2 regions of the Phyllobacterium sp. NPDC097923 genome follow, and region 2 is predicted to be linked to the other one. Evidence: riboswitches for the same ligand, from Rfam matches in the RefSeq annotation. Region 2 holds a riboswitch; the other holds the start of a gene.
The links. A riboswitch is a leader RNA that binds a small molecule or an ion and turns the genes downstream of it on or off. The one in region 2 is predicted to bind glycine.
Positions count from the first base shown of each region.

Region 1: it holds a riboswitch for glycine, as region 2 does, so the genes downstream of both, gcvT (glycine cleavage system aminomethyltransferase GcvT) here and ACIQWS_RS12450 (D-amino acid dehydrogenase) in region 2, are expected to answer to the same signal.

Region 1 is NZ_JBIWBL010000010.1:16,788-32,209, reverse strand. Features, by position in the region: gene ACIQWS_RS25015 (GNAT family N-acetyltransferase) at 1-390, opposite strand, end outside; gene ACIQWS_RS25010 (M20 aminoacylase family protein) at 409-1,602, opposite strand; gene ACIQWS_RS25005 (LLM class flavin-dependent oxidoreductase) at 1,602-2,954, opposite strand; gene ACIQWS_RS25000 (LLM class flavin-dependent oxidoreductase) at 2,971-3,975, opposite strand; gene ACIQWS_RS24995 (adenylate/guanylate cyclase domain-containing protein) at 4,425-5,432, shown strand; glycine riboswitch at 5,562-5,658, shown strand; gene gcvT (glycine cleavage system aminomethyltransferase GcvT) at 5,809-6,912, shown strand; gene gcvH (glycine cleavage system protein GcvH) at 6,918-7,286, shown strand; gene gcvP (aminomethyl-transferring glycine dehydrogenase) at 7,297-10,095, shown strand; gene ACIQWS_RS24975 (GSU2403 family nucleotidyltransferase fold protein) at 10,136-11,200, opposite strand; gene ACIQWS_RS24970 (amidohydrolase family protein) at 11,468-12,763, shown strand; gene ACIQWS_RS24965 (MFS transporter) at 13,035-14,510, shown strand; gene ACIQWS_RS24960 (PLP-dependent aminotransferase family protein) at 14,620-15,422, shown strand, end outside.
Region 2 is NZ_JBIWBL010000002.1:22,553-37,974, forward strand. Features, by position in the region: gene ACIQWS_RS12430 (translocation/assembly module TamB domain-containing protein) at 1-80, opposite strand, end outside; gene ACIQWS_RS12435 (autotransporter assembly complex family protein) at 107-1,993, opposite strand; gene ACIQWS_RS12440 (DUF4160 domain-containing protein) at 2,392-2,658, shown strand; gene ACIQWS_RS12445 (DUF2442 domain-containing protein) at 2,630-3,103, shown strand; gene ACIQWS_RS12450 (D-amino acid dehydrogenase) at 3,136-4,410, opposite strand; glycine riboswitch at 4,626-4,712, opposite strand; gene ACIQWS_RS12455 (Lrp/AsnC ligand binding domain-containing protein) at 4,818-5,054, shown strand; gene ilvD (dihydroxy-acid dehydratase) at 5,230-7,083, shown strand; gene ACIQWS_RS12465 (Na+/H+ antiporter) at 7,102-8,733, opposite strand; gene ACIQWS_RS12470 (long-chain-fatty-acid--CoA ligase) at 9,341-11,092, shown strand; gene ACIQWS_RS12475 (LysE family translocator) at 11,130-11,765, opposite strand; gene ACIQWS_RS12480 (glyoxalase superfamily protein) at 11,886-12,263, opposite strand; gene ACIQWS_RS12485 (HAD family hydrolase) at 12,392-13,132, opposite strand; gene ACIQWS_RS12490 (succinylglutamate desuccinylase/aspartoacylase family protein) at 13,132-14,190, opposite strand; gene pgi (glucose-6-phosphate isomerase) at 14,271-15,422, opposite strand, start outside.

The DNA of each region.
Region 1 (15,422 bases), on a different contig from region 2:
CAGTTCCTTTGCCTCGGGCTGGCGGAAGCCGGTGGTCAGGTAAATCCGCGTGTAGCCCTGGCGCGCAGCCTGTTCTTCAAGTTCGGTCACAACCTTGCGTGCAAGGCCCTGCTGGCGCAAATCCGCGTGGGTCCAGATACGTTTGAGTTCGGCCGTCTGCTCGTCATAGCGTTTGAACGCGCCGCCGCCGATGGTTTGCCCGTCGCGGATCAGGAGCAGAAAGGCACCGTCCGGCGCGGCGAAAAGCTCGGCTGGGTAGCGACTCAATTCGTTGCGCGCCGGTTCACCATAAAAGTTGCCATAGCGCGTTTCGTATTCGATGATCAGCGCGTCGATCAACGGTTGTGAGCGTTTGTCGTTCGGTGTCGTGTAAACAAAAACATCAGTCATGATTGTCTCGCGTTCTTGTCAGATGGGCCTGTCGGAGGGATTCCTGGCGAGATAGGTTTCGGTCAGCTTCACCCAGTAACGGGCGGCTGACGGCAGTATCTCGTCGTTGAAATTGTAGAGCGGACTGTGCAGCGGAGCGCTGTCGCCATTGCCGAGGAAAAGGTAGCTTCCCGGTGTTTCCTGCAGCATGAAGGCAAAATCCTCACTGGCGGAAATCGGCCGGAAATCCTTCTCGATCCGCGCGTCGCCGAAGTGTTCAATCGCCACGTTTCTGGCGAACGCCGTTTCATCGGCATGGTTGACCAGCACGGGATAGCCGCTGGGATAGGCCACCTCGGCGACAGCGCCATAACTTTCGGCCTGCGCTTTCGCCAGTGTGGTGAGGCGGGACTTGATGGCTTCCCGCACCTCCTTGCGGAAGGTGCGCACCGTCAGCTCCAGCTCGACACTATCGGGAATGACATTGGGAGCGATGCCTGCGTGGATGGTGCCGACCGTAATCACCGCGGCGTCGAGCGGATCGATATTGCGGGCGACAATGCTTTGCAGCGCCATGATGAAGGAGGCGCTGGCGACGACGGGATCAACGGTTTCCTGCGGGCGGGCGCCGTGACCGCCTTTGCCGATGATCCGGACCGTGACCTTGTCGACCGAGGCCATCGCCGGTCCGGTGATGAACCCGAACTGGCCCGTTGGAATACCTGGCCAGTTGTGCAGGCCGAAGACGGCGTCGCAGGGAAAGCGTTCGAACAGGCCATCGCGAACCATGCTGCGGGCCCCGGCGCCGCCTTCCTCGGCTGGCTGGAAGATGACGTGGAGGGTGCCGGAGAAGTCACGCGTTTCGGCGAGATAACGGGCGCTGGTCAGAAGAATGGTGGTGTGCCCGTCATGGCCGCAAGCATGCATTTTTCCGGGTATGGTGCTGGCATAGGGCAGGCCCGTCGCTTCAACGATCGGCAGGGCATCCATATCGGCGCGAATGCCGAGCCGTTTGGGGCCGTTGCCGTTTTGCAGGGTTCCAACAACACCAGTTTTGCCGACGCCCGCGGTGACCTGATAGCCCCAGTCGCGCAACCGGCCGGCAACGAGCGCGCTGGTGCGGTGCTCGTTGTAACCCAGTTCGGGATTCTGGTGCAGGTCGTGGCGAAGAGCGACCATCTCATCAAGATAGCTGCTGATTCTTTCCTCAACCGGACCCGCCTGCCGACCCATCAGAGTGCCGCCTCTTTGATGGGTTCCTTCGTGGCCTGACGGGCTTTGGTGTAGAGGCTTTCGCGGAAGGGCAGGCCGATATTTTCGCGCAAGGTTGTGCCGGGAAGCACCTTGTTGTGATAGCCGCGCTCCTCGAGCAGCGGCAGCACGTCGCGCGTAAAGTCCTCGAGCCCTTCGGTCAGGATCTGGAAGCCGAGAATGAACCCGTCGGCCGCTTCGGTTTCGACCCAGCGGATGAGTTCGTCGGCGATCTTCTGCGGTGTGCCGGTGAAGGCATTGCGCGGCGTTGTGACTTCCAACGCGACTTCACGCAAGGTCTGGCCCTTTTCCCTGGCGTTGCGCTTGATGCGGTCCGTGGTGGAACGGAAATTGTTCTTGCCGATATCGCCGAGTTCCGGGAACGGCGCGTCAATGGAATAGGCGCTGAAATCATGATGGTCGAAGAAGCGCCCGAGATAGGCAAGTGCTTCGTCAACGGTCACCAGATCGCGGATGATGCGGTACTTTGCCTCCGCTTCCTCCTCCGTTGCACCGACGATGGGCGCGATGCCGGGGAAAATCAGGACATCGCCCGGCTTGCGACCGTGCGCGACCGCACTTTGCTTAACCCGGCGATAGAAGGCTTGCGCCTCCTCGATCGGCACGTGGTTGGTGAACACGCCGTCCGCATGTTTGCCGGCGAGGTCGATGCCGTCGTCGGACGATCCGGCCTGGAAAATGACCGGCTGTCCCTGTTCGGAACGGCTGATATTCAGTGGGCCCTCCGAGTTGAAGAACCGGCCATGGTGGTTCAGGCGATGCAGCTTGGTCTTGTCGAAGAACTGGCCTGTTTCGCGGTTGCGGACAAAGGCGTCGTCATCCCATGAGTCCCACAAGCCCTTGACCACTTCGAGATGTTCGTCCGCAATCTCATAGCGCAGGGCATGGTCGGGATGGTCGCGGCCGTAATTCTTGGCCGAGCCTTCAAGCGGCGATGTCACGGCGTTCCAGCCGGCGCGGCCGTTGCTGATCTTGTCGATCGAGCCGAACTGCCGGGCAACGGTGAACGGATCGCTGTAGGAGGTCGAGACTGTGCCGACGAGACCGAGTTTCGAGGTTGTCGCGGCCAGTGCGGACAAAATGGCAATCGGTTCGAAACGGTTGAGAAAATGCGGGATGGATTTTTCGTTGATGTAGAGCCCGTCAGCGACGAAAGCAAAGGCAATGCCTGCCTCTTCGGCCTTGCGGGCATTGCGTACAAAGAATTCGAAATTGACGCTGGCATCAACAGGCGAACTCGGGTGTTTCCAGGAATTCATGTGGCCGCCGGCACCCTGCAGCATCACACCGAATGGAATGGGTCGCTTGGACATTATTCAATCTCCTTGATCATGCGGCAGCGGCGAATTGCGCCTGAGCCAGAAGTTCGATGGATCTGAGGCGCTTCGCAGCGTCATTGATGGGGGTGTCGATGATGAATTCGCCGATGCCGTAGCGGTCATGCAGCCGGTCGAGCCGGTCTGAAACCGTGCGGGCCGCGCCGCGCAGGACATTGGGTGTCTTCTTCTCGATCCGATAATTGGCAGCACCTGCCTGGCGTGCATATTCTTCTGCCTGTTCCACGCTGCCAACGGTGACGCTCTGGCCATTGTCCACATGCACCTTGAAATGCTGGATATTGCCGGCCAGCCGGTCAGCCTCCGCATCCGTCTCGGCCGCCACGATCCCCACGGCAAGGAGAGGCGCACGGCCGGGTGCGGCCTTCCGGTACGCCTCCAGTGTCTGCTGCAGGATCGTTTCGTCGCCGTTGAGGTGGCTGGCGAAGACAAAATCCCAACCCTGGGAGGCGGCAAGCAGCGCGCTGTCGACACTGGCGCCAAGCAGGAAGCGGTTGGCAGCGACGGCAGGACGCGGTGTTGCCTGAACGCCGGCAAGCGGGTCATCCGCAGGCAGTCCCTTGTCGAGAAAGGCGCTGAGCTGGGCGAGCTGGGCGGAAAAATCCTGCGTCTGCGTCCGCGGGACAACGCCCTGCAGGGCGCGCGTCGAAAACGGCAGTCCGCCGGGAGCCTTGCCCACGCCGAGATCGACGCGGCCGGGTCCCAGTGCAGCCAGGACATTGAAATTTTCGGCCACCTTGTAGGGGCTGTAGTGCTGTAGCATGACCCCGCCGGAGCCCACGCGGATACGCGCCGTATTGGCCAGCAGGAAGGCGATCAGCACTTCCGGCGACGAGCTTGCCAATGTCGGTGCATCATGGTGTTCGGCCACCCAGAACCGGTGGAAGCCCCACTGTTCCGCCTGGCGGGCCAGCGCGACTGTCCGCTTCAGCGCCGTGCTGGCCGTTTCGCCATCGTGGATCGGACTTTTATCGAGCAAACTCAGTGCGTAGCCCATGTTAGGGTATAGCCTCCATGTGATTGAAGCCACGCATCGCCAGAGGCAGCGCGAACTCCGTTTCAGAGGCAGTCAGATTTTATCGGATTTCGAGACCCGTCAAAGAACGCTTTGCTAAAAATCAGCGGGCAAACTGTATTAATATTCCTCTCGCTGACGGCATGATTTAACCTGGTGGCGGGGATGCCGGGTACGAGATTTATCGTTGATCTCCCGGCCAGTGACCGTCATTTTTCAACAATCTGGAGCCTTAAATTGACCGCATCCGATGGACAATTTGCACGGCAGTGAGTCTGATGGGATGATCCTTGGTGTAATTCTCCAGATGGATATCGCGAGATCGTGGATATCTGTTGGTTGGATAATATTGTTCGGCGCATAAATGAAATCACGGAGGGACGCGGCCTTGAAGCCAGCCCTGAAGGTTTGAAATGGATCGGAACGGGAATATGCGCAGAAATTCAGTGGGATTGTGGGTATTCCTTCTCAGCGCTGTCGCGGCAAGCGGCTATCTCTATAGTTGGCTGGTCTATAGGCAGGGGTATTTTTTAGGGGCCGTGTTTGCCCTTTCCATCTGTGTGCCGATCCTGGCGTTCGAACGCGGCCTCATCTTTCCGAAATTGCGTGCCTGGATCAACACATTGCCGACGGCGGGGTTTCTCGTCGCCGCATTGATAGCCGATTATGTGCTGATCAGCATCGGCAATGCCGTTTGTGGGATAACGCTGTGGAGCTTCGGCTGGATTGACGGTCCTTTCTGGCGCGCGGCAACGCTGTCACCGCAGGTGCTGCTCTACACGCTCGCCGTCCTGACCCTCATGATTTTCATCCTGCGGGTGCGCGATCTTCTCGGCCGCGACATTTTTGCCAGCCTTCTGATGAGCCGGTACCGCCAGCCTGTGGCCGAAGAGCGCGTGTTTCTTTTCATCGATCTTGTCGGGTCGACCTCGTTTGCTGAAGAACATGGCGATCTGCGGGCGCAGCAGTTTCTCGGCGCGCTCTTTGCCGCCTTTGCCGAACCTGTCCGGCGTCACGGCGGAGCCATTGACGATTATGTCGGGGATGCGGCCATCATCACATGGCCCATTGAGCGCGGCATCAAGGATGCGAGTTGTGCTCGCTGTGTCTTCGATATTCTGGACGGTATCGAAAAGAATGCAAATCAATGGCTTGAGCGATTCGGAAGGGTGCCGCGCCTGCGTGCGGCCCTGCATGGCGGCCCGATCATCACAGCCGAGATCGGGGTGGATCACCACAAGATCACCTATTTCGGCGATACGGTGAACACCACGGCGCGGCTGGAAAGCCTCTGCCGCACATTGGCCACGCCGATTTTGATCTCCAGCGAATTGGCACAGAGGATGAGTTTCTCCAATGAAATCAAGGCAAATTACCTTGGAATGCATGGCGTCAAGGGCAGGGGGCAGGCGCTCGGGGTGATGGCCCTGACCCGCTGACATCGGGCGCTCCCTGTCGAAGTATCCTCATTCAGACAATTTCTGTCCACAAAGCGGCAAATCGGCCATTTGCACGATGACAGGCAGAGGCCGTTGCGCTATGGTCCAGCCTGTCGAGGGCTTCGGCCCTGTCAGTTTGCGGGAGAGTGTCGTGCATGGAAATGTGCAGGCCACCGAAGGGGAAATCGCCCGAAATCTCTCAGGTACCAGGAACCGCAAACCGGGAAGGCAACTCTGGAAAGTCGGGGGAAACTCCGCGCCGAAGGTGTAAGTTCAGTCAGGGGTCCTGATTGAGCGAGTCTCTCAGGCTTCCGACAGAGGGGCAAAGAAATGTTCCGTCGTGTGGCGGAGGTCTTTGCACGTCTCTGGAGTAAAAATGGGCACTGAAGATAATCTGAAACAATTGCCGCTTGACGATCTGCACAAGGCCGCCAATGCGCGCTTTGGCGGTTTTGCCGGCTGGTCGATGCCGATCACCTATCCGCTCGGTGTGATGAAGGAACACCTTCACACGCGCGAGAAGGCCGGGCTTTTCGACATTTCGCATATGCAGCTCTTTGATGTGGCCGGGCCACAGTCCGCGGCACTCTTGTCACGCGCATGCCCGCTTGATGCGTCTGCGCTTCAGACGGGTCAGTCGAAATATACCTTCTTTCTCAATGACAAGGCAGGCATCCTCGATGACCTGATCGTGACGCGTCTCGGCGACGAGCATTTCATGGTCGTTGCCAATGCCGGAAATGCCGCGGCTGACGAAGCGCATCTGCGCGGTGTCGCCAAGGATTTCGACTGCAAGATCGACGCGCTGGATCGTGTGTTCCTGGCCATTCAGGGGCCGCAGGCCGTGAATGTGTTGCTGGATGCCGGTATTGCCGGAACTGACCTTGCTTTCATGAACGGATTTGAGCCGAAGCCCGGCTGGTTCATGAGCCGCTCCGGCTATACCGGCGAGGACGGTTTTGAGATCGGCCTGCCGGAAGCCGATGCCCGTATGCTTGTCGAAAAGCTTTTCGCCGATGAGCGTGTCGCCTGGATCGGGCTTGCTGCCCGCGACAGTCTGCGCCTTGAAGCGGGTCTGTGCCTGCACGGCCATGACATAACACCGGATTATGATCCGGTCGATGCCGGACTGCTCTGGGCCATTGCCAAGCCGGTGCGCGAGACAGCGGGCTTTATCGGCGCTGCGGCGCTTCTCGCCAAGATCGCAACAGGATCGGCCAAGAAACGCGTCGGCCTGAAGCCCGATGGCCGGCAGCCGGTGCGCACCGATGCCGAACTCTTTGATGCCGATGGCAACAAGGTCGGACTGGTCACGTCGGGCGGTTTCGGACCATCGGCAGGTTTTCCTGTTGCCATGGGGTACGTCAGCAAAGAGCTGTCCGCGCTGGGCTCCAAGGTTTTCGCCGAGGTGCGGGGCAACCGCGTCCCGGTCGATATTCATTCACTTCCCTTCACTCCACATCGCTACCACAAAGGATAATTGAGATGGCAGCCACTTACTTTACCGAAGACCACGAATGGGTCCGCGTCGAGAATGACATCGCGACGGTCGGCATCACCGATCATGCGCAGGATCAACTCGGCGATCTGGTTTTTGTCCAGTTGCCGGATGTCGGTCAGTCCTTGTCCAAAGGCGATGCCACGGTTGTCGTTGAATCCGTCAAGGCGGCATCGGACGTCTATGCGCCGCTGGACGGTGAAGTGACGGAAGTGAACGAAGCAACTGCAAGCGATCCGTCGCTGGTCAACTCGGCCGCCGCAAGCGACGGCTGGCTATGGAAGATGAAGCTGTCCAATCCGGATCAGCTGACCGGCCTTCTCGACGAGGCAGGCTACAAAGCAATCATTGGCTGAAGGCATGATGATGAAAGACACCATATTCCCGTTCGCTGACCGCCATATCGGTCCGAGCATACAAGGCTCCCGCGCCATGTTGGCGGCTCTTGGCATTCCGTCGCTGGAAACTTTGATTGCGCAGGCTGTACCAAAATCCATCCGGCTTGAACGGCCGCTCGACATTCCTGCAGCCGTCAATGAGTCGGAAGCTTTGGCCGAGCTCGCTGCCAAGATGAGCCAGAACAAGACCCACAAGAGCTTTATCGGCCAGGGTTATCACGGCACCCACGTGCCCGCGGTTATCCTGCGTAATCTGTTTGAAAACCCGGCCTGGTATACCGCATATACGCCGTATCAGTCGGAAATCAGCCAGGGCCGTCTTGAACTGCTGTTCCACTTCCAGACGCTGGTGACGGAGCTGACCGGTTTGCCGGTTGCATCCGCGTCGCTCCTGGACGAGGCGACAGCCGTTGCGGAAGCCGTCGGCATCGCCTATCGCCATCATCGCGAGAAGCGCACCCGCATCGTGATCGCCGGTGCCCTGCATCCGCAGACAGTCGATGTGGTCAAGACCCGCGCCGAGCCGCTGGGCATGACCGTGGATGAAGGCGAGATCGATGCCAGCGTTGCAGCGATCATCGTTCCATGGCCGGACACATTCGGTGTCTATGGTGACCATGTTTCGGTCATTCAAGCCGCCAAAGCCGCTGGTGCGCTGGTGATCGCCGTGGCGGATCCGCTGGCCCTGACAATCACCGCTCCGCCTGCCAAGGCCGGTGTCGATATTGCTGCCGGTTCCATGCAGCGCTTTGGTGTGCCGATCGGTTATGGCGGCCCGCATGCCGCTTACCTTGCCGTCAGCGAAACGCTGACCCGGCTTATACCCGGCCGTCTGGTTGGTCAGTCCGTCGACAGCAAGGGGCGGGCCGGCTACCGCCTTGCCCTGCAGACGCGCGAGCAGCATATCCGCCGCGACAAGGCGACGTCCAACATCTGCACCGCGCAGGCACTGCTGGCCAATATGGCGGTGTCCTATGCCATCTGGCATGGTCCGCAGGGGCTTCAGGCCATCGCCCGCCGCGTGCATGCCCAGGCGGCCCGTTTGGCCGCTGCACTGACAGGGGCGGGCCTTTCCATCGCCGGATCGCATTTCTTCGATACGGTTACGGTCACTGTTCCCGGCAAAGCCGCCTCCATTGCAGCGGAGGCTGAAAGGGGCGGGCGTCTGCTGCGCATTGTCGATCAGGACCGCCTCGGCATCACGGTGGATGAAACGACATCGGAAGATGACCTGAAGGCTCTCTCTGCGCTTTTCGGTGCCGATCTGCCTGCGGAAGCAAAGGCAACATTGCCCGGCGAAAGGCAGGCCGAGGGTTTCATGACCCAGGCCGTTTTCCATCAGCAGCGCTCGGAAACCGAAATGATGCGTTTCCTGCGCCGTCTGGCGGACAAGGATCTGGCGCTCGACCGGGCCATGATTCCGCTCGGCTCGTGCACAATGAAGCTCAACGCTGCCGCCGAAATGCTGCCGGTCAGCTGGAACAGCGTTGCCAATGTGCATCCGTTCGCTCCTGCCAGCCATGCGCTTGGCTACAAGGCGATGACGGACGATCTGGAAGCCTGGTTGTCCGAGATCACCGGCTTTGATGCAGTTTCACTGCAGCCCAATGCAGGCAGCCAGGGTGAATATGCCGGTCTCCTGGCCATTCGCCGTTATCATTTGGATCGGGGCGATGCGCATCGTGATATCTGCCTCATCCCGGAATCGGCGCATGGCACCAATCCGGCCAGTGCCCATATGGCGGGCATGCGGGTGGTGGTCGTGGCATGTGAAGAGGCCGGCGATATCGATCTTGAGGACCTCAAGGCAAAAGCCGACCAGCACAGTGCCAATCTCGCAGCGCTGATGATCACTTACCCATCGACCCATGGTGTGTTCGAAGAAGGCGTCAAGGATATCTGCACGGTCATTCATCAGCATGGCGGCCAGGTCTATTTCGATGGCGCCAACCTCAATGCGCTGGTCGGGCTTGCCCGTCCCGGCGATATCGGTGCCGACGTCTGCCATATGAACCTGCACAAGACCTTCTGCATTCCTCATGGTGGCGGCGGGCCGGGTGTTGGTCCGATCGGCGTGAAGAAGCATCTTGCGCCATTCCTGCCCGGCCACGTGGCCAAGGGATCGCAGCACGCGGTTTCAGCGGCTCCGTTCGGCAGCGCATCCATTCTCCCCATCACGTGGATGTATATCCGTATGATGGGCGGGGTGGGCCTCAAGCGTGCAACCGAGATGGCTATTCTCAACGCCAACTACATTGCGGAGCGGCTGAAGGGCCACTATCCCGTGCTGTTCACGGGACAGAACGGCCGCGTGGCGCATGAGTGTATTCTCGATACCCGCGTGCTGAAGGACAGTGCCGGGATCAGCGTCGAGGATATCGCCAAGCGCCTCATCGATTACGGCTTCCACGCCCCGACCATGTCCTGGCCGATTGCCGGTACGCTGATGGTCGAGCCGACGGAATCGGAATCCAAGCGCGAGATCGACCGCTTCTGTGATGCAATGATCCTCATTGCCGGGGAAGCGGAGAAGGTTGCCAGTGGCGTCTGGCCGCGTGACGACAACCCGCTCGTCAATGCACCGCACCCATCCGGTGATGTGCTGGCCGATGACTGGTCGCATCCTTACACCCGTAAGGAAGCCAGCCTGCCGGCAGGCGAGAGCGAAGAGAACCCGAAATACTGGCCGCCGGTGTCGCGCATCGACAACGTCGCCGGGGATCGCAATCTCGTCTGCGCCTGCCCGCCCATGCAGGCCTACAGCTAAAATAGAGCGCCCCTTCCGGATCATCCGGGAGGGGCTTTTTTTACCAGTTCGGCGTCAAGCTCAGAGCTTCGCCGACATCACCATCGGGCGTCGGCTCAAGTTCCGGTGCCAGTTGCCGCAACGCCAGGGGGAGCGCCTGCAGGTCCTTCGCCTCGAAGGACAGGTGCGGCAGTCTTGCCCGGATCAGCCCGGCAACGGTTTTTGCCTGCAGTTCATCGCGTATACGTTTGGCGGCATCGCGGTCGCTGCGGCGCGACAACCACAGTTTGTGCAAGGCAAAGGCACGCGGATCGGGGCAGGTATAGTCCAGCGGATAGCCTTTTTCATCGATGACGACGGTCGAGGTTTTCGGACTGTTGACCAGCCATGTCAGGCCTTCGATCTCGATTGCCTGCAGGTCCTCATCATCGGTGCTGAAGCGCGCTTTCTCCCGCGTCGACATGCGGTCCTTTGGCGTTGGCTTGATCAGGTCGACGAGAAAGCCGTCGCGATTGGCGGCGCGATACCCATTTCTCGCCAGCGGTGCAAACGAATGATCGATTTTTTGCAAAAGCCCGATCAAACCCTTGTGGGAAAAATCCTTGCTGATCAGCCGCAGGCTGAACCGGGAGTCGAACAGCAGGTCGACATCCTGCGTCGATAAAAGTCCGCCGGTAATCTGGACACCGGCCATGCGTTCATAGGCAAAGAGCGCATTTGTGCCGACGACATCGACCGCCGTGCCGATCAATCCGGATTTTCCGAGCGCGCGGATGATGCGTGCAGTCAGAAGCGGCACCCGGCCCAAAGCCATGGCACGGTTGACGGGGGCGAGCTCATCCAACCGTCTTGCCAGGCGGGAAACACGGGTCTTGGCGCTTTCGCGCCCCGTATGAAACTGCCCGAAGATCGCTTCCGTTTCGGCGGAGCGGGGCCCAAGGGATTTCCAGATGCCCTGTGTCTTCTTGTAGAGATAATCCTTGTCGTTCGTGCTTTTCTTCCACGACATTGATCCGGAAAAACGCTGTTCATACTCCTTCAGACTGGTCCGGTAGACATCGTAGGCCTGTTCCGTATCAATGAGCTGGCGTATTTGATCTGAAGATAATTCTCTGAATTTGCTCATTTTATCCCCAAATCTTACATTGTTGGCAGTGGGAGGGATAATACACCGGTAAAACTAAATTAGAAAGTTGATATTCAAAGGATTATCCCTATTATATAACTTTTCCATGAGAATAGGGATAATCCGTTGTCCTTCAATAACTAACGTGAGTTGAATGCGCCTGTGTCAATCGCAGTTTCCTGCAGTGCTGTTTGCCCGTTGCAGCTATCCGGTGTTTGCCTGTTAAAGTAGAGACAGTGCAACCGGCAAAGCAGTCAAAGAGGTTCCATGTTCGATCTGAAAGTTACCAACGCAACCTTGCCTGACGGCCGTACAGGTCTCGATATCGGTGTGCAATCCGGCCGCATTGTTGCCGTCGGCGTCAATCTCGGCGGGGAGGCGGGGGAGACGATCGATGCCGGCGGTCTTCTGGTTTCGCCTCCCTTTGTCGATAGTCACTTTCATATGGATGCAACGCTGTCGCTCGGCCAGCCGCGCCTCAATGAAAGCGGGTTGCTGCTCGATGGAATCCAGATATGGGGTGAATTGAAACCGCTTCTCACCCATGAAGCTGTGATCGAGCGGGCCCTGCGCTATTGCGATCTGGCGGTCACACAGGGGCTGCTCGCGATCCGGACCCATGTGGATATCTGCGACGAGCGCCTGCTGGGTGTTGAAGCGCTGCTCGACGTCAAAAGACAGGTTGCACCCTATATCGACCTGCAACTGGTGGCTTTCCCGCAGGATGGTTACTACCGCTTTCCCGGCGCTGTCTACCTGCTCAAACGGGCGCTTGATCTCGGCGTCGATGTGGTTGGCGGTATTCCGCATTTCGAGCGCACCATGGCCGATGGCGCAGCGAGCGTCAAAGCCCTCTGCGAGATTGCGGCGGATCGCGGCCTGATGATCGATCTGCACTGTGACGAGACCGATGATCCGATGTCACGGCATATCGAAATACTGGCCTATGAAACACGGCGCCTCGGTCTTGGCGGCCGCTCGACGGGGTCGCATCTGACCTCGATGCATTCGATGGACAATTACTACGTCAGCAAGCTTTTGCCGTTGATTGCAGAGGCCGGCGTGGCGGCGATTGCCAATCCGCTGATCAATATCGGCATCCAGGGTCGTCACGACACCTATCCGAAGCGTCGGGGCATGACCCGGGTGCCGGAGCTTCTGGCCCATGGCGTTACCGTTGCCTTCGGCCACGATTGCGTGATGGACCCCTGGTATTCACTCGGCCAGGCTGACATGCTTGACGTTGCCAGCATGGGTCTACACGTGGCGCAGATGACGAGCCGCAGCGCCATGCGCCAATGTTTTGCCGCGGTTACCACCGAGCCTGCCAAGATACTCAATTTGAACGGTTATGGTCTTGATGTGGGTTGCAAGGCAGACATGGTGCTGCTGCAGGCTGCCGATGCAATCGAAGCAATCCGCCTCAAGGCAACGCGGCTTGCCGTCATCAAGGCAGGCAAGGTCATTGCGCGCACGCCGAAACGGATCAGCACACTCGCTTTGGACCGGCGTCCCGCTATGGTTGATCCCGCAAGCTACGCGCCCTTCATTCACCAAGGATGATGCGAGTTCCATAAGATAGATTATGCGATTTTGATCGGCAACCGGGGTGGGTTCTATTTCGAAGTGCACCGTCGTTCAGGCTTGCTTCCAAAATACGCGCTCTGTTTCGGACGATTATTTTGTACCAGGTACAATGAATCACGAGATTGTATATGGATATCGCAAAATCGCGGGTTTATATCGGTGGTCGTTTCCCCACGGCTAGCCGCCGTTTGCAAATCCGCGACATTTTCTTTCCGATGTGTACGCGCTATCGAGAGCGAACCCGACCATGTCGGACCAAATCAGTCAGGCCTCCCAGGCCCGGCCACAAACGATCCAAACGCCTGACAACAAAACAACAGGTCCGAACTTCCGCACCATAGCGCTTATCATTGCCAGCGCCATGTTCATGGAACAGCTCGACGCGACGGTGCTGGCAACGGCGTTGCCGACCATGGCACGCGATTTTGGCGTTCAGCCACCTGCCATGAGCCTGGCGCTCACCTCCTATCTCCTCAGTCTCGCCATCTTCATCCCGGCGAGTGGCAAGATTGCCGACCGGTTCGGATCCCGCACTGTTTTCAGTGCGGCAATCGCGGTTTTCGTCTTTGGTTCGATCCTCTGTGCGCAGGCTCCGGATCTGCGCTTTCTCGTTCTCGCGCGTATCATTCAGGGCCTTGGCGGTGCAATGATGATGCCGGTTGGCCGCCTCGTACTGATGCGCAGCGTCGCGCGCAAGGATCTTGTTTCAGCGATGTCCTGGCTGCTGGTTCCCGCGCTTGTCGGCCCCATTCTGGGGCCGCCCGTGGGCGGGCTGATTGTCACCTATTTCGACTGGCGTTGGATTTTCTACATCAATGTGCCGATCGGCTGTATTGGTTTCATTCTTGTCAGGCGCTTCATCGAAGAGGTGAAGGGGGTGTCCGACGGTCCCTTTGATTTTCTTGGTCTTTTCCTTTCCGGCATTTCACTCGGCTCTCTCCTCTTCGGTTTCGAAATGGCAAGCCGCCCGGGTGAAGGTGAAATGGCAGCTGTTCTTGTCGCTGTGGGGATGGTTTTCGGTGCGGGTTATCTCGCACATGCCAAGCGGCATCCCTCCCCCATTCTCGATTTCTCGCTCATGCGCGTCAGCAGCTTCAGCACGTCTGTCATTGCCGGCTCGCTGACCCGCATCACCCAGGGGGCGCAGCCGTTCCTGCTGCCCCTGATGCTGCAGCTCGGCTTCGGATTTTCTGCGGCGCGCGCGGGCGGCATCGTTGTCGCCACGGCATTGGGCTCCATGATGATGAAGGCCGTTGCACCGAAAATCCTGCGACGCTTCGGTTTCCGCGCAAGCCTTATCGTCAATGGTCTCATTGCAACGTTCGGCTATGCGCTTTGCGCGGCATTCCGGCCCGACTGGCCCCTGCCCCTTATCTTCTCTGTTCTGCTGTGCTGCGGGTTCTTCATGTCGTTCCAGTTCACTGCCTACAACACGATTGCCTATGATGAGATCGGACGGGAACGCATGAGTTCTGCCACCAGTTTCTATACGACATTCCAGCAGCTCATGTTGTCGCTCGGTATTTGCGTCGGCGCACTGGCCCTTTCGGGTTCAATGCTGCTGAGAAGTCACGCGACGCCGGAGCTTGGTGACTTCTCGGCGGCGTTTCTTGTTGTAACGGCGATTTCGCTGACCGCAACAATCTGGAATCTCCGCTTCTCGCAATCGGCAGGCGCCGACATCAGCGGCCACACGAAAATGGTCAAGGCTCCCGGCGAATGAAGTTGTGCGGCGGTAGCCCGCGCAAAACAACGGCAATCGATATGTCAGTATTGTTGACATATCGGCTGTTTTACGGTGCTATGCGCCGACAAATAGCTGGGAGGAAGAGATGGGCGATTGGGATGCTCTGTACGCAACACGCACCAAAAATATGCGTGCGTCCGAGATACGTGAACTGTTGAAACTGCTTGATCAGCCGGACATCATTTCCTTTGCCGGCGGTATTCCGGACCCTGCTCTTTTTCCCAAGGAAGCGATACGGGAAGCCTATGAGGCTGTTCTCAGCAAGAATGCTGACGTCGCGCTGCAATATTCCGTGAGTGAGGGATATCGCCCGCTGCGGGAATGGCTGGTGCAGCACATGGCGTCGCTCGGCGTGCCCTGCACGATCGACAACATCATCATCACCACGGGCTCGCAACAGGCACTGGACTACCTCGGCAAGCTGTTCATATCACCCGGCGATACGGTGCTGACGACCTGGCCCACCTATCTCGGTGCCCTCCAGGCCTTCAATGCCTATGAGCCGCGCTACGACCGTCTCAACCCCGAACAGGGAAACATGACACCGGCCGCCTATCGTGACGGTGCAAAGGCTGCAGGCGGTGATGTAAAGCTTGCCTATCTGACGGCGGATTTCTGCAACCCGACGGGCGAAACGGTCAGCCGGGATGGCCGCATCCGCCTGATTGAGCTGGCGCATGAACTCGACATACCGCTGATCGAAGATGCGGCCTATCAGGCCTTGCGGTTCGATGGCGAGCCCGTGCCGTCGATGCTTGCCCTCGATTGCGAACGTGAAGGACATATCGACCGCACGCGTGTGGTCTACTCCGGCAGTTTCTCCAAGACCCTTACACCCGGCTTGCGTGTCGGCTGGATTTGCGCTGCACAGCCTGTGATTGCCAAGCT
Region 2 (15,422 bases):
TGTTCCTCGACGAAGCTGAGGAAATAGGACTTTTCCGCCTCGGCGCTATCCTGCGCGAAAGCCGGTGCTGCAAAAAGCATAAGGAATATGACTGCGAAAATCCGGGTCAAAACGCCTGTCCTATACCAACGTAGAATGCAAAACTCGGGTCGTTTGTCCGCCGGTCGAGCGGCATGGCCACATCGAGGCGGATCGGGCCAAGGCCCGTATTGTAACGAATGCCGGCACCAACGCCCACACGCAACTGCTGGGCAAAATCGGGGAAAGACTCTTCACCCACATAGCCCGCATCGACAAAACCGACGGCACCGATGGTGTTCGTGATCTTGGCGCGCGCCTCCACGGATCCCTCGACCAGTGACCGCCCGCCGATCACATAGCTTGTGCCGTTGCGCTCGACATTGACGCCGATGTTGCGATAGGCGTAGCCGCGCACCGAACCGCCGCCACCGGCAAAGAACAACTGGTCCGAAGGCAGTTCGGCAATTTCTGCGCCGACAATCGTGCCGAGTTTCAGGCGGCTGGCGAGCACGAACCGGTCGTCCTTGCCGAAGCCGAAATAGGTGCGGCCCTCCGCCGTGAATTTGGTGGCGAAGTTGCCATGCTCGATCTCGTAGAACGGCGACAGCAACCCTTCCAGAAAATAGCCGCGCGCCGGATCGACCTTGCTGTTGCGGCTGTCATAGGTGAGGCCGCCCAGCAGACCGACGGTGAGAAAATCGCGCGTGCCGAAGAAATCGTCCTTGAACTGCGATTTGGAAACATTGGCCGTAAGCCTGCCAGAGAGCTCATCGGAGAAAATCTGGGTGAACCCGGCATCGGCCGTAATCGACGTCTGCGTGTAGGCATCGAGCACCTTGCGCTCGCCAATCAGCGAGGCGATGAAATCGGTATCAGGCGTATAAACGCCAGGCTTGGTGAAACTTGCACCCAGCAGATAGCTGTATTCCGAGGGATCGTAGGACTGACTGCCGATGCCGCCGATCTTGGCGTCAATGCGCAGCCGTTCCGCCCGGCCGAAGAGGTTGCGGTGCAGCCAGTATGTCTCAAGACCGAGACCGTCCAGCGTCGAATAACTGCCGCCAACGCCGAAGCGGCGCAACTTCTGTTCCTGCACCGCCACGGTGATCGGCAGCAGGCCGTTGCTATCAATTGCATCGCCTTCCTCGATCCGAGCCGAGCGGAAGACTTCGAGGCGCGACAGCCGTTTCTTGGCTCTCTCGATTTCGTCGGGATCGTATTCCTGTCCCGGCTGCAGGCCGGTGATGAACGCCACGAATTCCGGGTCCATGCGCTCGGTGCCCTTGACCTGCACCGGTCCAAAACCAGCCTTGGCACCGGGATCGGCATCGATGGTCGCGTCAACCCGGTTGGTCTCGTGGTCGGCAATAACTTCCCGGCTGACAATTCTGGCTTTTGGATGCCCCTGCTGGCGCCAGGCATCGACCACCAGCCGCTCAGCTTTGACGATGGCTGTCGAGCGGGCGATCTCGCCAGCGATGTAGCCCTGTTTCTCCGGGCTTTCGACAAAGTCTTTCGGGTCGAGCGTCGGCGGCGCCATGTTCTTGACCCGGGCCGACGCAAACAAGAATTGTGATCCGGGATCGACTGAAATGACCACCTTGGCCGGCTTGGACAGCACGGCATCCGGCGGAATATCGCTCGCCTCCTTGCCATCGACCTGAATGCTGATGGTGCCGCCATAGCGGCCGTCCGCATAGAGCGCACCAAGGATGCGGCGGTAGTCTCCGCGCGCCTTGGCGAGCAGTCCCGCCGCACCGGAGGCAGGCTTGTCCTTGTCGGCAAACAGGCTCGATGCGCCCTCCACGAGCGCCTTGGTTTCATCGCTTGTCGAAGCAGCGGTTTCAACCGTGTATCTCTGCGGATCGGCGATGACCGAATCCGGATCGTCCTCCTTCTTGGCACCCCAGAGATGAACGCCGAAAAGATCAAAGGCCTGGGCAGGCGAGACAAGGGCCGTAAGGGCCAGCAATGCGGCACCGAAACAACTGGCCTGTGGGCGCTTCAAGTCCATCAACCAGCAAATTCCCTACACATCAATAAACACAAGGATACACTGCAGGGACCGTGCGCACGCTGCCTGCAATTGATAAAATTCGCCCTTCGAGCTTAAGAAAACGATAACATGCCGGGAAAAGCTGGCCAACCCGCAATGGCACCTGATCGGCCATGCAACCCGGCATTAGTGGCCATATCGCCACAAAACCGCGATACAAGCGCATTTAAACGCCAATCACTTTTTATGTGCCGCGCGCAATAGTTCGCCTGAAGCCAAACCCATTTCCACCCGCATCGCTGAATGACACATTTGCGTTTTCAAGTGCCGCAACTCTTAAAGTGCACGCTGCGCACTAATTATTGACAAAGTGCATGTTGTGCACTATTTTATCGAAAGCTATTTTAAAAATGCCAACCATTGCCAGAATTGGAAAAATACTCATCCGGATGTTTGCTGACGATCATAACCCGCCGCATTTCCACGTTGTGACCCCGGATTATCAAGCGCTCATCAGAATTTCAGATTTTTCCACCATTGGCGGCTGGGTACCGTCGAGCATTCGTCAAACGGCATTGCAGTGGGCTTCGCAGAACAAGGAAAGGCTCGAACGTGAGTGGGACAGGCTTAGAGAACGATGACATCATCAATGTCGGGTTGCCGCTACCCCGCATCAGAGACGTTGTTCCGCTGGATGGGCGTAAGGTTGCCGTCACATGGCGCTCGGGTGAAACGAAGATCGTGGATCTTGCTCCCGCCTTTGCCAGTCGCCGTGTCTACATACCACTGCGGGAAAATGACGACCTGTTCAGTACCGTGCGCGTCAGTGAATATGGCGAGGCGATCGAATGGACGGATGAGCTGGATTTTTCAGCGGTGTGGATTGCGCGCCTCCCCCCGGTGACATTCGACAATCAGGAATTCAGAACTGCCATGGATGAGCTTGGCATGAGCCTTGATGGCATGGCGGCAGCGCTTGAAGTCTCACGCCGCCTGATCGCCGATTTCCGTAGAGATAAGCCCATTCCACGGCACATCGCGCTTGCCACCCGCTACCTGGTCGAACACCATAAAAAGGGAACCTGAGGCAACAGGCACTCCTTTGCGTGCAAGCCGGTTTATTCTGCTGCGGCGAGCCAGCCGCCCTGCGGGCTAGCATTGACGGGCATGGCGGCGCTGATGTGCCCGGCGACGATTTCAGCCGTGGCGGCAGACAGTGTCCAGCCGAGATGGCCATGGCCGGTGTTGTAGAACACACCGGGCCGCTTGCCCGCGCCGACACGCGGCAGCATGTTCGGCATCATCGGGCGCAGGCCGGCCCACGGCACCACATTGGACGTGTCCATGCCCGGGAACAGGTCGCGGCTCCAGTCGACCAGCGGCTTGACCCGGTCGTGGCGAATGTCGCGGTTCTCGCCATTGTATTCGGCTGTACCGGCTACACGCAGGCGCCCCGCCCCAAGACGGCTTGTGACGATCTTTGCATCATCGTCGAGCAGGCTCACCCATGGCGCCGACTCCTGGCTCCCGGCATCGTCCAGATTGACGGTGATCGAGTATCCCTTGACCGGATAGATATTGACGCGGTCGCCGAGCTGGGCGGCAAATTTGCGGCTGGCAATGCCGGCGCAGATGACGATGGCGTCAAAACGCTCCGTCTCCGCCTTAGCATCGGCAACGGAGGCCCTGTTCCATGCAACCACAACGCCACCGGTGCCATGCTTCAACTCCGCCACATCAGCGTCGCCAATGAAGCGCACGCCATAGCGGATGGCAGCAGCGGCAAGGCCGCGGGTGAATTTGTGGATATCGCCGGTCGAATCGGATGGCGTGAAGAACCCGCCATAGAAGGAACCGTTCAGGGCCGGTTCGATGCTGCGGATTTCCTCGTTGGTGACGGCGCGGCGATCGAGACCGCCGGCCTCCAGCAGTCTGTTGACCTTGACGGCGTGGTCATAACCATATTTCGAGCGGTAAATATGCAGGATCCCGCGCTTTTCCAGGTCGAAATCGATCTTTTCATCCGCAGCGATTTCGAACATGCGCTTGCGCGCTTCAATGGCGAGCCTGGTGGTGGCGATGGTATTTTCTTCGTAGTGCGGGATGTTCATGACGAATTCCGCCATCCAGGAATATTTGTGCCAGGAGGGTTTCGGGTTCATCAGCAGCGGCGCATCCTTGCGCAGCATCCACTTCATGCCTTTAAGCACCGTGGACCAGCTGTTCCACACCTCCGCATTGGATGCGGAGAGCTGACCGCCATTGGCGAAGGATGTTTCCATGGCCGCATAGCGGTTGCGGTCGAACACGGTGACGGAATAGCCCTGGCGGGCAAGCGCATAGGCAGTCGTCACGCCGGTGATACCGGCGCCGATAATGGCGATATGGGTCATGATAAAACGGGCCTCAAGCAACACATGGTTTCAGTTTCGCCGTTGACAACGGCACGAAACCCCATCTGTCACGGAACCTGAGAGCTTGGCCCTTTGAGCGCCCGCCGGATGTTTGTCATCCGTGTCGTCGGCGCCTTTTTCCGGTCATGCAACCGGGCAGGGCTTTCTCCTTCGGTGGGTACGACTGTTCAAGCCATACCTCTCTCCAGATGTTCTAGACTATTCTGGTCCTTTTGCCTGAGAGTTTCCGGGGCGGTTGCTCCATCGGCGCCGGTTTTACCGGTCTCTCCCAGATAGTCTGTGCGAACGCGGGGATATATATCGCAGTTGCGAGACGAGAACAACTGGCTAAGAAGCGTCGCAGCAATTATGCTGACTGAAAATCGCCCAGCCTTCCGGAGGAATTTATGAAGCCTGTCTTTCTGCAACTGCAATGCGCACCCGGCAAGACATACGAAGTTGCAAAAACCCTGTTCGAGCGTGAAATCGTCTCGGAGCTTTATTCGACCAGCGGCGAGTTCGACCTTCTGGCCAAGATCTACATTCCGGAAGATCAGGATATCGGCAAATTCATTAACACCAACGTGCTCGATATATCAGGCATTGCGCGATCGCTGACAACGCTGACCTTCACCGCGTTCTGACAGGCCCTCGGCGGGGCGAGACATTACGTCCCGTTTCATGCGCCCGGTATCTGCCTTATGTAATCAATGCAATGAAACACGCCCCTTCAAGGCAATAAAATTCCATTCTTTTGCCATGGAAGCACTTTTTCTGTAAGAGATGCTCCCTCGCCCGTCATCAGCAGGATTTTCGACAATGCCTCCTTATCGTTCACGCACAACCACACATGGCCGCAACATGGCAGGAGCCCGCGGGCTCTGGCGCGCGACCGGCATGAAAGACGAGGATTTCGGCAAGCCGATCATCGCCGTGGTGAACTCGTTCACCCAGTTCGTGCCCGGCCACGTCCACCTGAAGGATCTCGGCCAGCTCGTGGCGCGCGAGATCGAAAGCGCCGGCGGCGTCGCCAAGGAATTCAACACGATTGCCGTGGATGACGGCATCGCCATGGGTCACGACGGCATGCTTTATTCCCTGCCGTCGCGTGAAATCATCGCCGACAGCGTCGAATATATGGTCAACGCCCACTGTGCGGATGCCATGGTCTGCATTTCCAACTGCGACAAGATCACGCCCGGCATGCTGATGGCAGCGCTGCGCCTCAACATCCCCGTCGTTTTTGTCTCCGGCGGACCGATGGAAGCGGGCAAAGTCGTCTGGGAAGACAAGGAAAAGAAGCTCGACCTGGTCGATGCCATGGTTGCGGCCGCTGACGACCGCATTTCCGACGAGGAAGTGAAGGCCATCGAGCGCTCGGCCTGCCCGACCTGTGGTTCCTGCTCCGGCATGTTCACCGCCAATTCCATGAACTGCCTGACCGAGGCACTCGGCCTTTCCCTGCCGGGCAACGGTTCGACGCTCGCCACCCATGCGGACCGCCGCCGCCTCTTTGTCGAGGCCGGTCATCTCGTGGTCGATCTCGCCCGCCGCTATTACGAACAGGACGATGAAACGGTTCTGCCGCGCTCCATCGCTTCGTTTGCCGCCTTCGAAAACGCCATGACCCTCGATATCGCCATGGGCGGCTCGACAAACACCGTGCTGCATCTGCTGGCCGCTGCGCATGAAGGCGAAGTCGACTTCACCATGAGCGATATCGACCGCCTGTCCCGCCGCGTTCCCGTCCTGTGCAAGGTGGCACCGGCCGTTGCCAATGTGCACATGGAAGATGTGCACCACGCGGGCGGTGTCATGGGTATTCTCGGCGAACTCGACCGCGCCGGTTTGCTTGATACATCCGTCTATTCCGTACACGCAGCCAATCTCGGCGCGGCGCTCGACCGCTGGGATGTGGTGCGCAGCAAGAACCCTTCCGTGCATGATTTCTTCAAGGCGGCACCGGGCGGCGTCCCCACACAGGTCGCCTTCAGTCAGGAACGCCGCTTTGCCGATGTCGATCTTGACCGCGAAAAGGGTGTCATCCGCAATCTTGAACACGCCTATTCCAGGGATGGTGGTCTGGCCGTGCTCTACGGCAATCTGGCGGAAGACGGCTGCATCGTCAAAACCGCCGGTGTTGACGACTCGATCCTGAAATTCTCCGGTCCCGCCCGCATTTTCGAAAGCCAGGACAGTGCTGTTCTCGGCATTCTCAATGGCGGCATCAAACCGGGCGACATCGTGCTGATCCGCTACGAAGGACCACGCGGCGGACCGGGCATGCAGGAAATGCTCTATCCGACCAGCTATCTGAAATCGAAGGGTCTCGGCAAGGCCTGCGCACTGATCACCGATGGCCGGTTCTCCGGCGGTTCATCCGGCCTTTCCATCGGCCACGTTTCACCGGAAGCGGCGGAAGGCGGCCTGATTGGTCTGGTTGAGGATGGCGATATTATCGATATCGACATTCCGAACCGCGGGATTCATCTGGCCGTCGACGATGCCATCCTGGCCGAACGCCGCGCAAAAATGGAAGCCAAGGGCACCGCTGCTTGGAAGCCGGAAGAAAAGCGCAAGCGCAAGATCACCACGGCTCTGCGCGCCTATGGCGCCATGGCAACCAGTGCTGCCCGGGGTGCCGTGCGCCAGATTCCCGAGGACTGGAACTGATCGGGGTTCAACGGATACCTACTGGAAGCGGGCTTCCAGTAGGTCGATATCCCGCACCATTTTTGTGGCAATGCTGCTTTCAAGCCGCCTTGCCCGAACCAGGCGGTGAATTTCCTGCCGTTCCGCCCGAAGCGCGGTGATGCGCAGCAGCTTCTCGATCTCCTCGCTTCGCGCCACCTCTTCGCGCTCTTCCCCGAGCTGCATGCGCCCGTCAATACGCTTGCGGTAAAGCTCCATGATGTGGTTGGCGACATCCGTATAGATATCGGCGTCAGCGCGACCCGATGCCAGGCTGTGCTGGGCCCGTTCGATCGCCATAATTGCGGCTTCCGCGGCAGCGATACGGGCATAATCCTCTTCGCGCTGGTTTGAATCCTCGATGGGCAGGTCGATGTTGCGCAGCAGGCGCGGCAGGCTGACGCTGGCCATGACCAGCGACAGGATGATCACACCGGTGGCGAGGAAAATGACGAGATCGCGGGCCGGAAACAGCGAGCCATCGTAAAGGAACAGCGGCAGTGTCAGGATACCCGCAAGGGTGATGGCACCGCGAACGCCGGCAAACGACATGGCGGCGATCAGCTGCCAGCTTGGCTTGACCACGGCCTCACCCTGCCTGCGGCGCTGCGCCATGGTTACGCGCCACGAGACCCAGACCCAGAGAAAGCGCAGGGCAGCCAGAGCGGCATAAATGACGACGACATAGACCAACAGCCACCAGGGGCTGGTCTCGCCGTGCCGCACATTCTCGACGGCACCGGAGAAAATGCCGGGCAGCTGTTCGCCGAGCAGAACGAAGATGGCGCCATTGGCGGCGAACTGCGCCGTATCCCACACCGCGGTGCGGCGCACGCGGGTCAGCGCCATGGACTGGGCCGTGTTCTCGGCATAGCTCATGGTGATACCGGCGGCTACAGCGGCAAGGATGCCCGAGGCATGCACATGTTCGGCCAGCAGGTATGCGCCGAAGGGGATGAGCAGGCTGATGAGAATCTGCGAGCCGCTCTCCTCACCGAGCTTGCGGGCGAGGAATGCCTTGCCGCGCGTGACGCCAATGGTCACGCCGATACCGATGGCAATGCCGGCAAAAGCAAGCCAGAGGAACGTAAAGAACGCCTCGGTGATCGAGAAGCTGCCGGTCAGCATCGCGGCCACGGCAAAACGCATACAGACGAGGCCGGACGCATCGTTGAGCAGGGATTCCCCTTCGAGAATATGCATCATGCGCGAGGGAATCGGCACGCGCGCCGCAATGGCGGAAACAGCGATCGGATCGGTCGGCGAGACGATGGCCGCCAGCGCGAAGGCCACCGGCAGGGGTACCGACGGGATCATCCAGTGCACGAAGAAGCCGACACCGATCACCGTGAAGATGACAAGGCCGAGCGCCATCTCCAGAATGATGCCCTTGTCCCGGAAAAGACCCTCCTTGGGGATGCGCCAGCCATCGAGAAACAACAGCGGCGGCAGAAACAGCAGGAAGAAAATGTTGGGATCGAGCTGCACACGGATGCTGGTAACCGAGGCAATCGCTGCGCCAAGCCCGATCTGCACCAGCGGCAGCGGTACGGCCAGAGGCAGCACGCGCACGATGGAGTCACTGACCACAACGGCCAGAAGCATCAGCAAGACGATGGTGATTGTTTCCACGGCGAATCCATTTTGATTGTCGGTGCAGGATGAAGGAAAGGCCGGTGCTTTGTCGAGGCGAACCTTGGCAACTTTGCGCCCAGATCGTGCCGATTGGGTGAATTGGCGGCAAAGCACGACAATTCCGCGACAATCAATTTTACGTTTACGTCAATGTAATACTTGCAAGCGCACCGCCTATCGCCATAGATAGAATTGTTGAGTAGCATGTTTAGGGTTGGAGGACCGTGGGCCAGCTACAAGGAAACCATCAGGGGAGGTTAATGTGGCAAAACAGACAACGCCGGTAAAAACATCCGTGACAGCCAAGCGCGCCACTGCAAAGGCAGCGCCAGCCAAAACGGCGAAACCCGCCGCCACGACTGCCAAAGCCGCCGCGAACAAACCAGCCGGTGAGGTCAAGACAACGAAAGCCGCCAGTGCGGCGAAACCCGCTGTGGTAAAGACGGCTGCCAAGGCTGCAAGAACGGCAACAAAACCTGCCGCGAAAACCACAGCGCCGGTTGCGAGCGAAGCCAAGATTGCGGCAAAACCCAAAGCCGCTGCCAAAGCAAACAGTGCAGCACCGGAAAAAGCGGCGGTGAAAACTCCCGCCAAGACACCTGCGATAAAGAAGCCTGCAGCCAAAGCCAAAACGGCGGCGCCAGCCGCCGAGGCAGCAACGGCAAAGGCGGCGTCCCTCGCCCAAATGCCCGAGCCGAAACTGTGGGTCAAATCCTATCCGGAAGGCGTTCCCGCCGAGATCGGACCGCTGCCCTACGAGAACATCAACGCGCTTTTTGCCACCGCCTACAAGAAATACGCCAACCGGCCGGCCTTTACCTGCATGGGCAAGGTGATGACCTATGCGGAAATGGATCGCAAGTCACAGGCATTCGCGGCATGGCTCCAGTTACGCGGGCTGGTCAAGGGCGACCGGGTCGCGGTGATGATGCCGAACATCCTGCAATATCCGGTGGCCATCGCCGCGATTCTGCGGGCGGGCCTGACTGTGGTCAATATCAATCCGCTCTACACGCCGCGCGAGCTTGAACATCAGCTCAAGGACAGCGGTGCGAAAGCGATCATCATTCTGGAAAACTTCGCCACGACGCTGCAAAAGGTCCTGACAGCGACGCCGGTCAAACATGTTGTCGTTGCGACCATGGGCGACATGCTGGGTCTCAAGGGCCATATCGTCAATCTGGTCGTGCGCCGCGTCAAGAAAATGGTGCCGGCCTGGTCCCTGCCCGGTCATACGCCGTTCAAAACCGCGCTGGCGCAAGGGGCCGCGCTCACGCTGAAGCCGGTCGAGGTCAAGCGGGACGATATCGCCTTCCTGCAATATACCGGCGGTACGACAGGGGTTTCCAAGGGCGCCGTGCTGATGCACAGCAACATCGTGGCCAATGTCACGCAGATGCGCCTGTGGGTGGAGGTCGGCTTCCGCAAGAAGGGCCGTCCGGACAATCTGACGTTCATCTGCGCCTTGCCGCTCTATCATATTTTCGGCCTCACCGTGAATGCGATGATCAGCATGGAACTCGGCGGCAACAATGTGCTGATCCCCAATCCGCGCGACATTCCTGCCTTCGTCAAGGAATTGCAGAAAGTGCCGATCCACGTCTTCCCCGGTCTCAACACGCTCTTCAACGGACTGCTCAACAACGAGGATTTCCGCAAGCTCGACTTCCGTAACCTGATCCTGACACTGGGTGGTGGCATGGCCGTGCAAAGACCGGTCGCCGATCGCTGGTTCGAGGTGACGCGCGGCCTGATCACCGAAGGGTTCGGCCTTTCCGAGACGTCGCCGGTTGCCTCGGCCAACCGCCTGGATGCAACGGAATTCTCCGGCACGATCGGCACGCCGCTGCCATCGACCGACTTCTCCATTCGCGATGATGACGGCAAGGAACTGCCATTGCTGGAAGTCGGCGAAATCTGCATTCGCGGGCCGCAGGTCATGGCCGGATACTGGAACCGTCCGGACGAGACAGCCAAAGTCATGACGCCGGACGGCTTCTTCCGCTCCGGCGACATGGGCTACATGGACGAGCGCGGCTACACCAAGATCGTCGACCGCAAGAAGGACATGATCCTGGTGTCCGGCTTCAATGTCTATCCCAACGAGATCGAAGAAGTCGCCATGGAACATCCCGGTGTGCGCGAGGCGGCGGCAATCGGCGTTCCCAACGAGCACTCCGGCGAAGTGGTCAAGCTCTTCATCGTGCGCAAGGATCCCCTGCTCACGGAAGAGGCGGTCAAGGCATTCTGTGCCGAGCGGCTGACCAACTACAAGCGTCCCCGGACGGTCGAATTCCGCGACGAGCTGCCGAAAAGCAATGTCGGCAAAATCCTGCGGCGCGAGTTGCGCGGCTGACATCCGAGAAAGCCGCCCCCGAGCGGCTTTCTTCTTTTCAGACGCTGGCACGCCGGTAGAGCGCGAGCGAACCGGCAAGCGCCAGCAATGCACCGCCGCAGATGCGGTCGAGCCACAGCGCGCCTGATTTCTTCAGGACGCGGACCGCTTGGGAACCGAGCAGGGCATAACCGAACATGATTGCAAAATCGAGCGTGGCGAAAATCACCGCCAGCACCGCATATTGCGGGATTTGCGGCATATCGGGCGCGATGAATTGCGGCAGGAAGGCCGAAAAGAACAGGTAGCCCTTGGGGTTGGTCACCGCAACAAGGAAGCTCTTGAGAAAGATGGCGCGGGTGGTTGCCGGTGGCTCGTGCGTGGCTGTGCGCAGCGACAGGTCAAGCGTTCCCTTCGAGCGCAGAAGCATGAGGCCGAGAAAGGCGAGATAACCGGCACCGAGCCATTTGACCACCGAGAACCAGAACTCCGAGGCCGCAAGCAAAGCGCCAAGGCCAAGGGCAACGGAGCCGATCAGGACGAAATCGGAAATGACCGCACCCGCCATCCCCGCCAGGGCGCGGCGGACACCGAAGCGCGAGCCATTGGTCAAAGCCAGAAGAACCGTCGGCCCCGGCGTGGCTATGCCGACGAAAGCGACGAGAGCAAAGGCCAGAAGCGTTGTTGCGGTCATGATCATCCCTCTTGGCGCCAGATTACGGACATCCCTGCCGCTGACATTACCCATGGCACGAAGCCGGTCAAGCGGGCGCGCATCCCTGTCCTTCACGGAGAAGGACAGGGCAGCCGGAGATTAAAGCGGCTGGGCGACATCAATGCGGTTGCCGTCGAAATCCTCGAAGACGAAGGCCCTGAGGCCATACTCCTTGTCCTTCAAACCCTTGATGATGCGCAGACCTTGTGCCCGGCAGATCGCATGCAGGGCATCGACATTGTCCACCATCATATGGATGACATTGAAGGGCACTGCCTTGTGGCCTTTCTGCAATGTCAGGTGCAGTTCGGCATTGTCGCGTTTCAAAATCATGAACCCGACGGGATCACCATTCTGGAAGGTTCTGGAAAAGCCGAGAACGCCCGTGTAGAAATCATGGGCGCGCTGCATATCCGCAACCGGCAGCATGGCGGCTATCCGTCCGAAATGGATGGAGCGGGCGGGACTATCGTTCATGTCATAACCTCATGGCTTGAAAGCTCAGGCAGGCTTTCCCGGACGATGCCGGTTGGAGCTGCTGCTTTTGTCGATCAGATCATGAGACGGTGCCCACCGGATTTCTATAGCGAGAGGTGTTGTCTCCATCAAGTCCGCAAAGCTTTATCGCGTCCCGCCAGGAAATCCGGCAGATCGGCGATCGAGCCCAGAATGGCGTCGCTCAGCGATGCCAGATCATCCAGCGTGCTGTTGCCCGAGAGAACGCCAACAGCCAATCCTGCGCCGGCCGCATGGGCCATTTCCAGATCGTGGCCGTTATCGCCGACCATGGCGATGGCGCTGGCCGGAATACCGGTCTTGGCCGCAAACAGCTCGAGCTGGTCGGCGTGGGGTTTTGCCCGTGCGACGGAATCATAGCCGATGATCACTGAAAACAATGCGGTCAATCCCAAAGCCTCGGCGGTTGCGCGCGCACCGGCTTCCGAATCATTGGTGGCGATGCCAAGGACGAACCCCTGCGCGGCCAGCCGCTCCAGCGTTTCGCGCAATCCGTCGATGCCGACGGCCCGGCGCGACCCTTCGCGCACCGTATAATCATCGTAGCTGCGGATACGCTCGCGCTTTTCCTCCAGCGTCAGTTCCGGATGCCAGAGATCGACAATGTCATTGATCGTTCCGGCGGCGACAACCGAGCCGCCGCGGAACCGTTCCATCTCCCAGTCATAGCCGCCCGCTTCGACAAGCGCGCGGGCGCGATCCACATCGCCATCCGCCGCCTTGTGCGCCAGTTCCATGGTGATGCCGAACCACGTCCGGTTGAAATCGACCAGCGTTCCATCCTTGTCAAACAGGATGGCACGGATTTCCGAAGGATGCGCGCGGGGCATCATGCTTCCAGCGAGCCCGGCCGCGCCTGTTCGGAGCGCTTGGAACCCAGGAGCTTGAGAAGGTCATCGCCCCGGCGGGTGTAACGATGGCTGCGCCGCGTCAGAATGCGGCCCGCCTGCGGCGCCGTCAGCGTGATATCGCCGGAGGGATCGCCGGGAACGGTGACCACCGTGACGAGTTTTGCGCCTGCCGCGACCTCGTCGCCAATGTTCACATGGAACAGGATCATGCCGCCCTGCGGCGCACGTACCATTTCGACATTCTCGAGTGGCGTAACCGGGCCCTTGAAATCAACCGTCAGCGTGACGGCGGGATCGGTGATCACACCGCGATGCACCAGGAACCGGTACAGGCCTTCCGCATCCGCCTTGCCTGTTGCAATATCGACATCGTTCAATCCGCGAAATTCGACTGTCGTAACAGCGCGCCGCTTCACGTCACGCTTGCCTTCCGGCAGCTGCAATACCGGATGGGCGCAGGCTTCCTCAAAGGCCGCATCGGCAGTGCTGTTCCAGGACAGGATCGCCGTTGATCCGAGCGCCGCAGCCAGATCGTACATCTCCGGCAGGAATGCCTGATGGATGTAGAGGTAGTTTTCGCTCTCGTCATCGCAGTGCAGATCGAGCACGATGTCGTGCGGCAAAGCGAGGCGCAGCAATTGCGCTTTCAGCCGTTCAGCCAGGGATTTCGGACCATCGATCGGAACCAGGCCCGATGTATCGAACGTATCGAGCAAAGGAAAAGAGCGGTTGAAATTGCCGCTGGAGAAGAATTCGAAACGGCCGAGATGCTGATGCGACAACCACTGAGCGGAACCAACCGGATTGGCCTGCGGGACAACGGTAATGTTACCGGCGATGCGGCCTTCCCTGCCGGCTTTTTCCAGCATGGGGATGAGGAAATGCAGCGCCGCCTGTCCGGGCAGTTCCGAACCATGGAGCGACGATTGCAGATAGGCACTGACCGCCTTTTCATCCTTGCCGGCAAAACGCAGCACACGCAGTTCGATATGATTGCCCGGCACATCGCCGGCCAGCTGGATCGTTTCCGTCTTCATCAATGCTTTTCCAGTTCCTCACTTCCGGCCCTGGAGCAGAGGCCGGATACCCATTCTGTTTGTTATCGGGCCACTATAGCCTATTTGCCGCGACGCTTCCTCAAGTGCGCGACAAGACCTTGCGTGGATGCGTCCTTGTCCGTTGGTTTTGCCGCTCCGGAGACGATCGGCAGAAGCTCGGTCGCCAGTTCCTTGCCGAGCTCGACACCCCATTGATCGAAGGCATTGATGCCGAAAAGCTGGGCCTCGACGAAAACGCGATGCTCGTAAAGCGCGATCAGGCGTCCCAAGGAGAACGGATCGAGTTTGTCATAGACGATGGTGATCGATGGCCGGTTGCCTTTGAAAACACGGTGCGGCGCAATGCGGTTCACCTCGGATTTCGCCAGGTTCTTTGCCGCGAGCTGCGCCCTGGCTTCTTCCAGCGTGCGGCCCTTCATCAGGGCTTCCGACTGGGCCAGACAATTGGCCAGGAGCATCTCATGCTGATTGTCGAGATGCGGCTCGTGGCCCTTCGCCGCGACGATGAATTCAAGCGGGATCGTATCGGTTCCCTGATGCAGGAGCTGGAAGAAGGCATGCTGACCGTTGGTGCCGGGTTCGCCCCAGACCACCGGGCCGGTCGGACCGGACACCGGCTTGCCGTCGACGGTGACGCCCTTGCCGTTCGATTCCATGTCGAGCTGCTGCAGGTAGGCCGGCAGGCGGGCCAGCCGCTGATCATATGGGATCACGGCGCGGCTGGTATAGCCGGAGATGGCGCGATGCCAGTAGCCGACCAGACCAAGCATCATCGGCAGGTTCTTGGAAAGCGCCGCCTTGCGGAAATGTTCGTCCATCGCATGGGCGCCATCGAGAAACCGGCCAAAGTTCTCTGGCCCGATCGCAATCATCAATGGCAGACCGATGGCCGACCAGATGGAATAACGGCCGCCTACCCAGTCCCAGAAGCCGAAGATACGATCTTCCGGAATGCCGAAGGCGTCGACCTTGTCGAGCGCCGTGGAAACGGCGGCAAAGTGCTTGCCGACAGCCTTTTCACCCAGCGCATCGGCGATCCATTTGCGCGCGGCGCGGGCATTGGTCATGGTCTCGATGGTGGTGAAGGTTTTCGACGCGATGATGATCAGCGTCGTCGCCGGATCGAGGTCTTTCAAGGTATCGGCGATGTGTGCCCCATCGACATTGGAGACGAAATGGGTCTTCGGCCCGTCATGATAGGGTGACAGGGC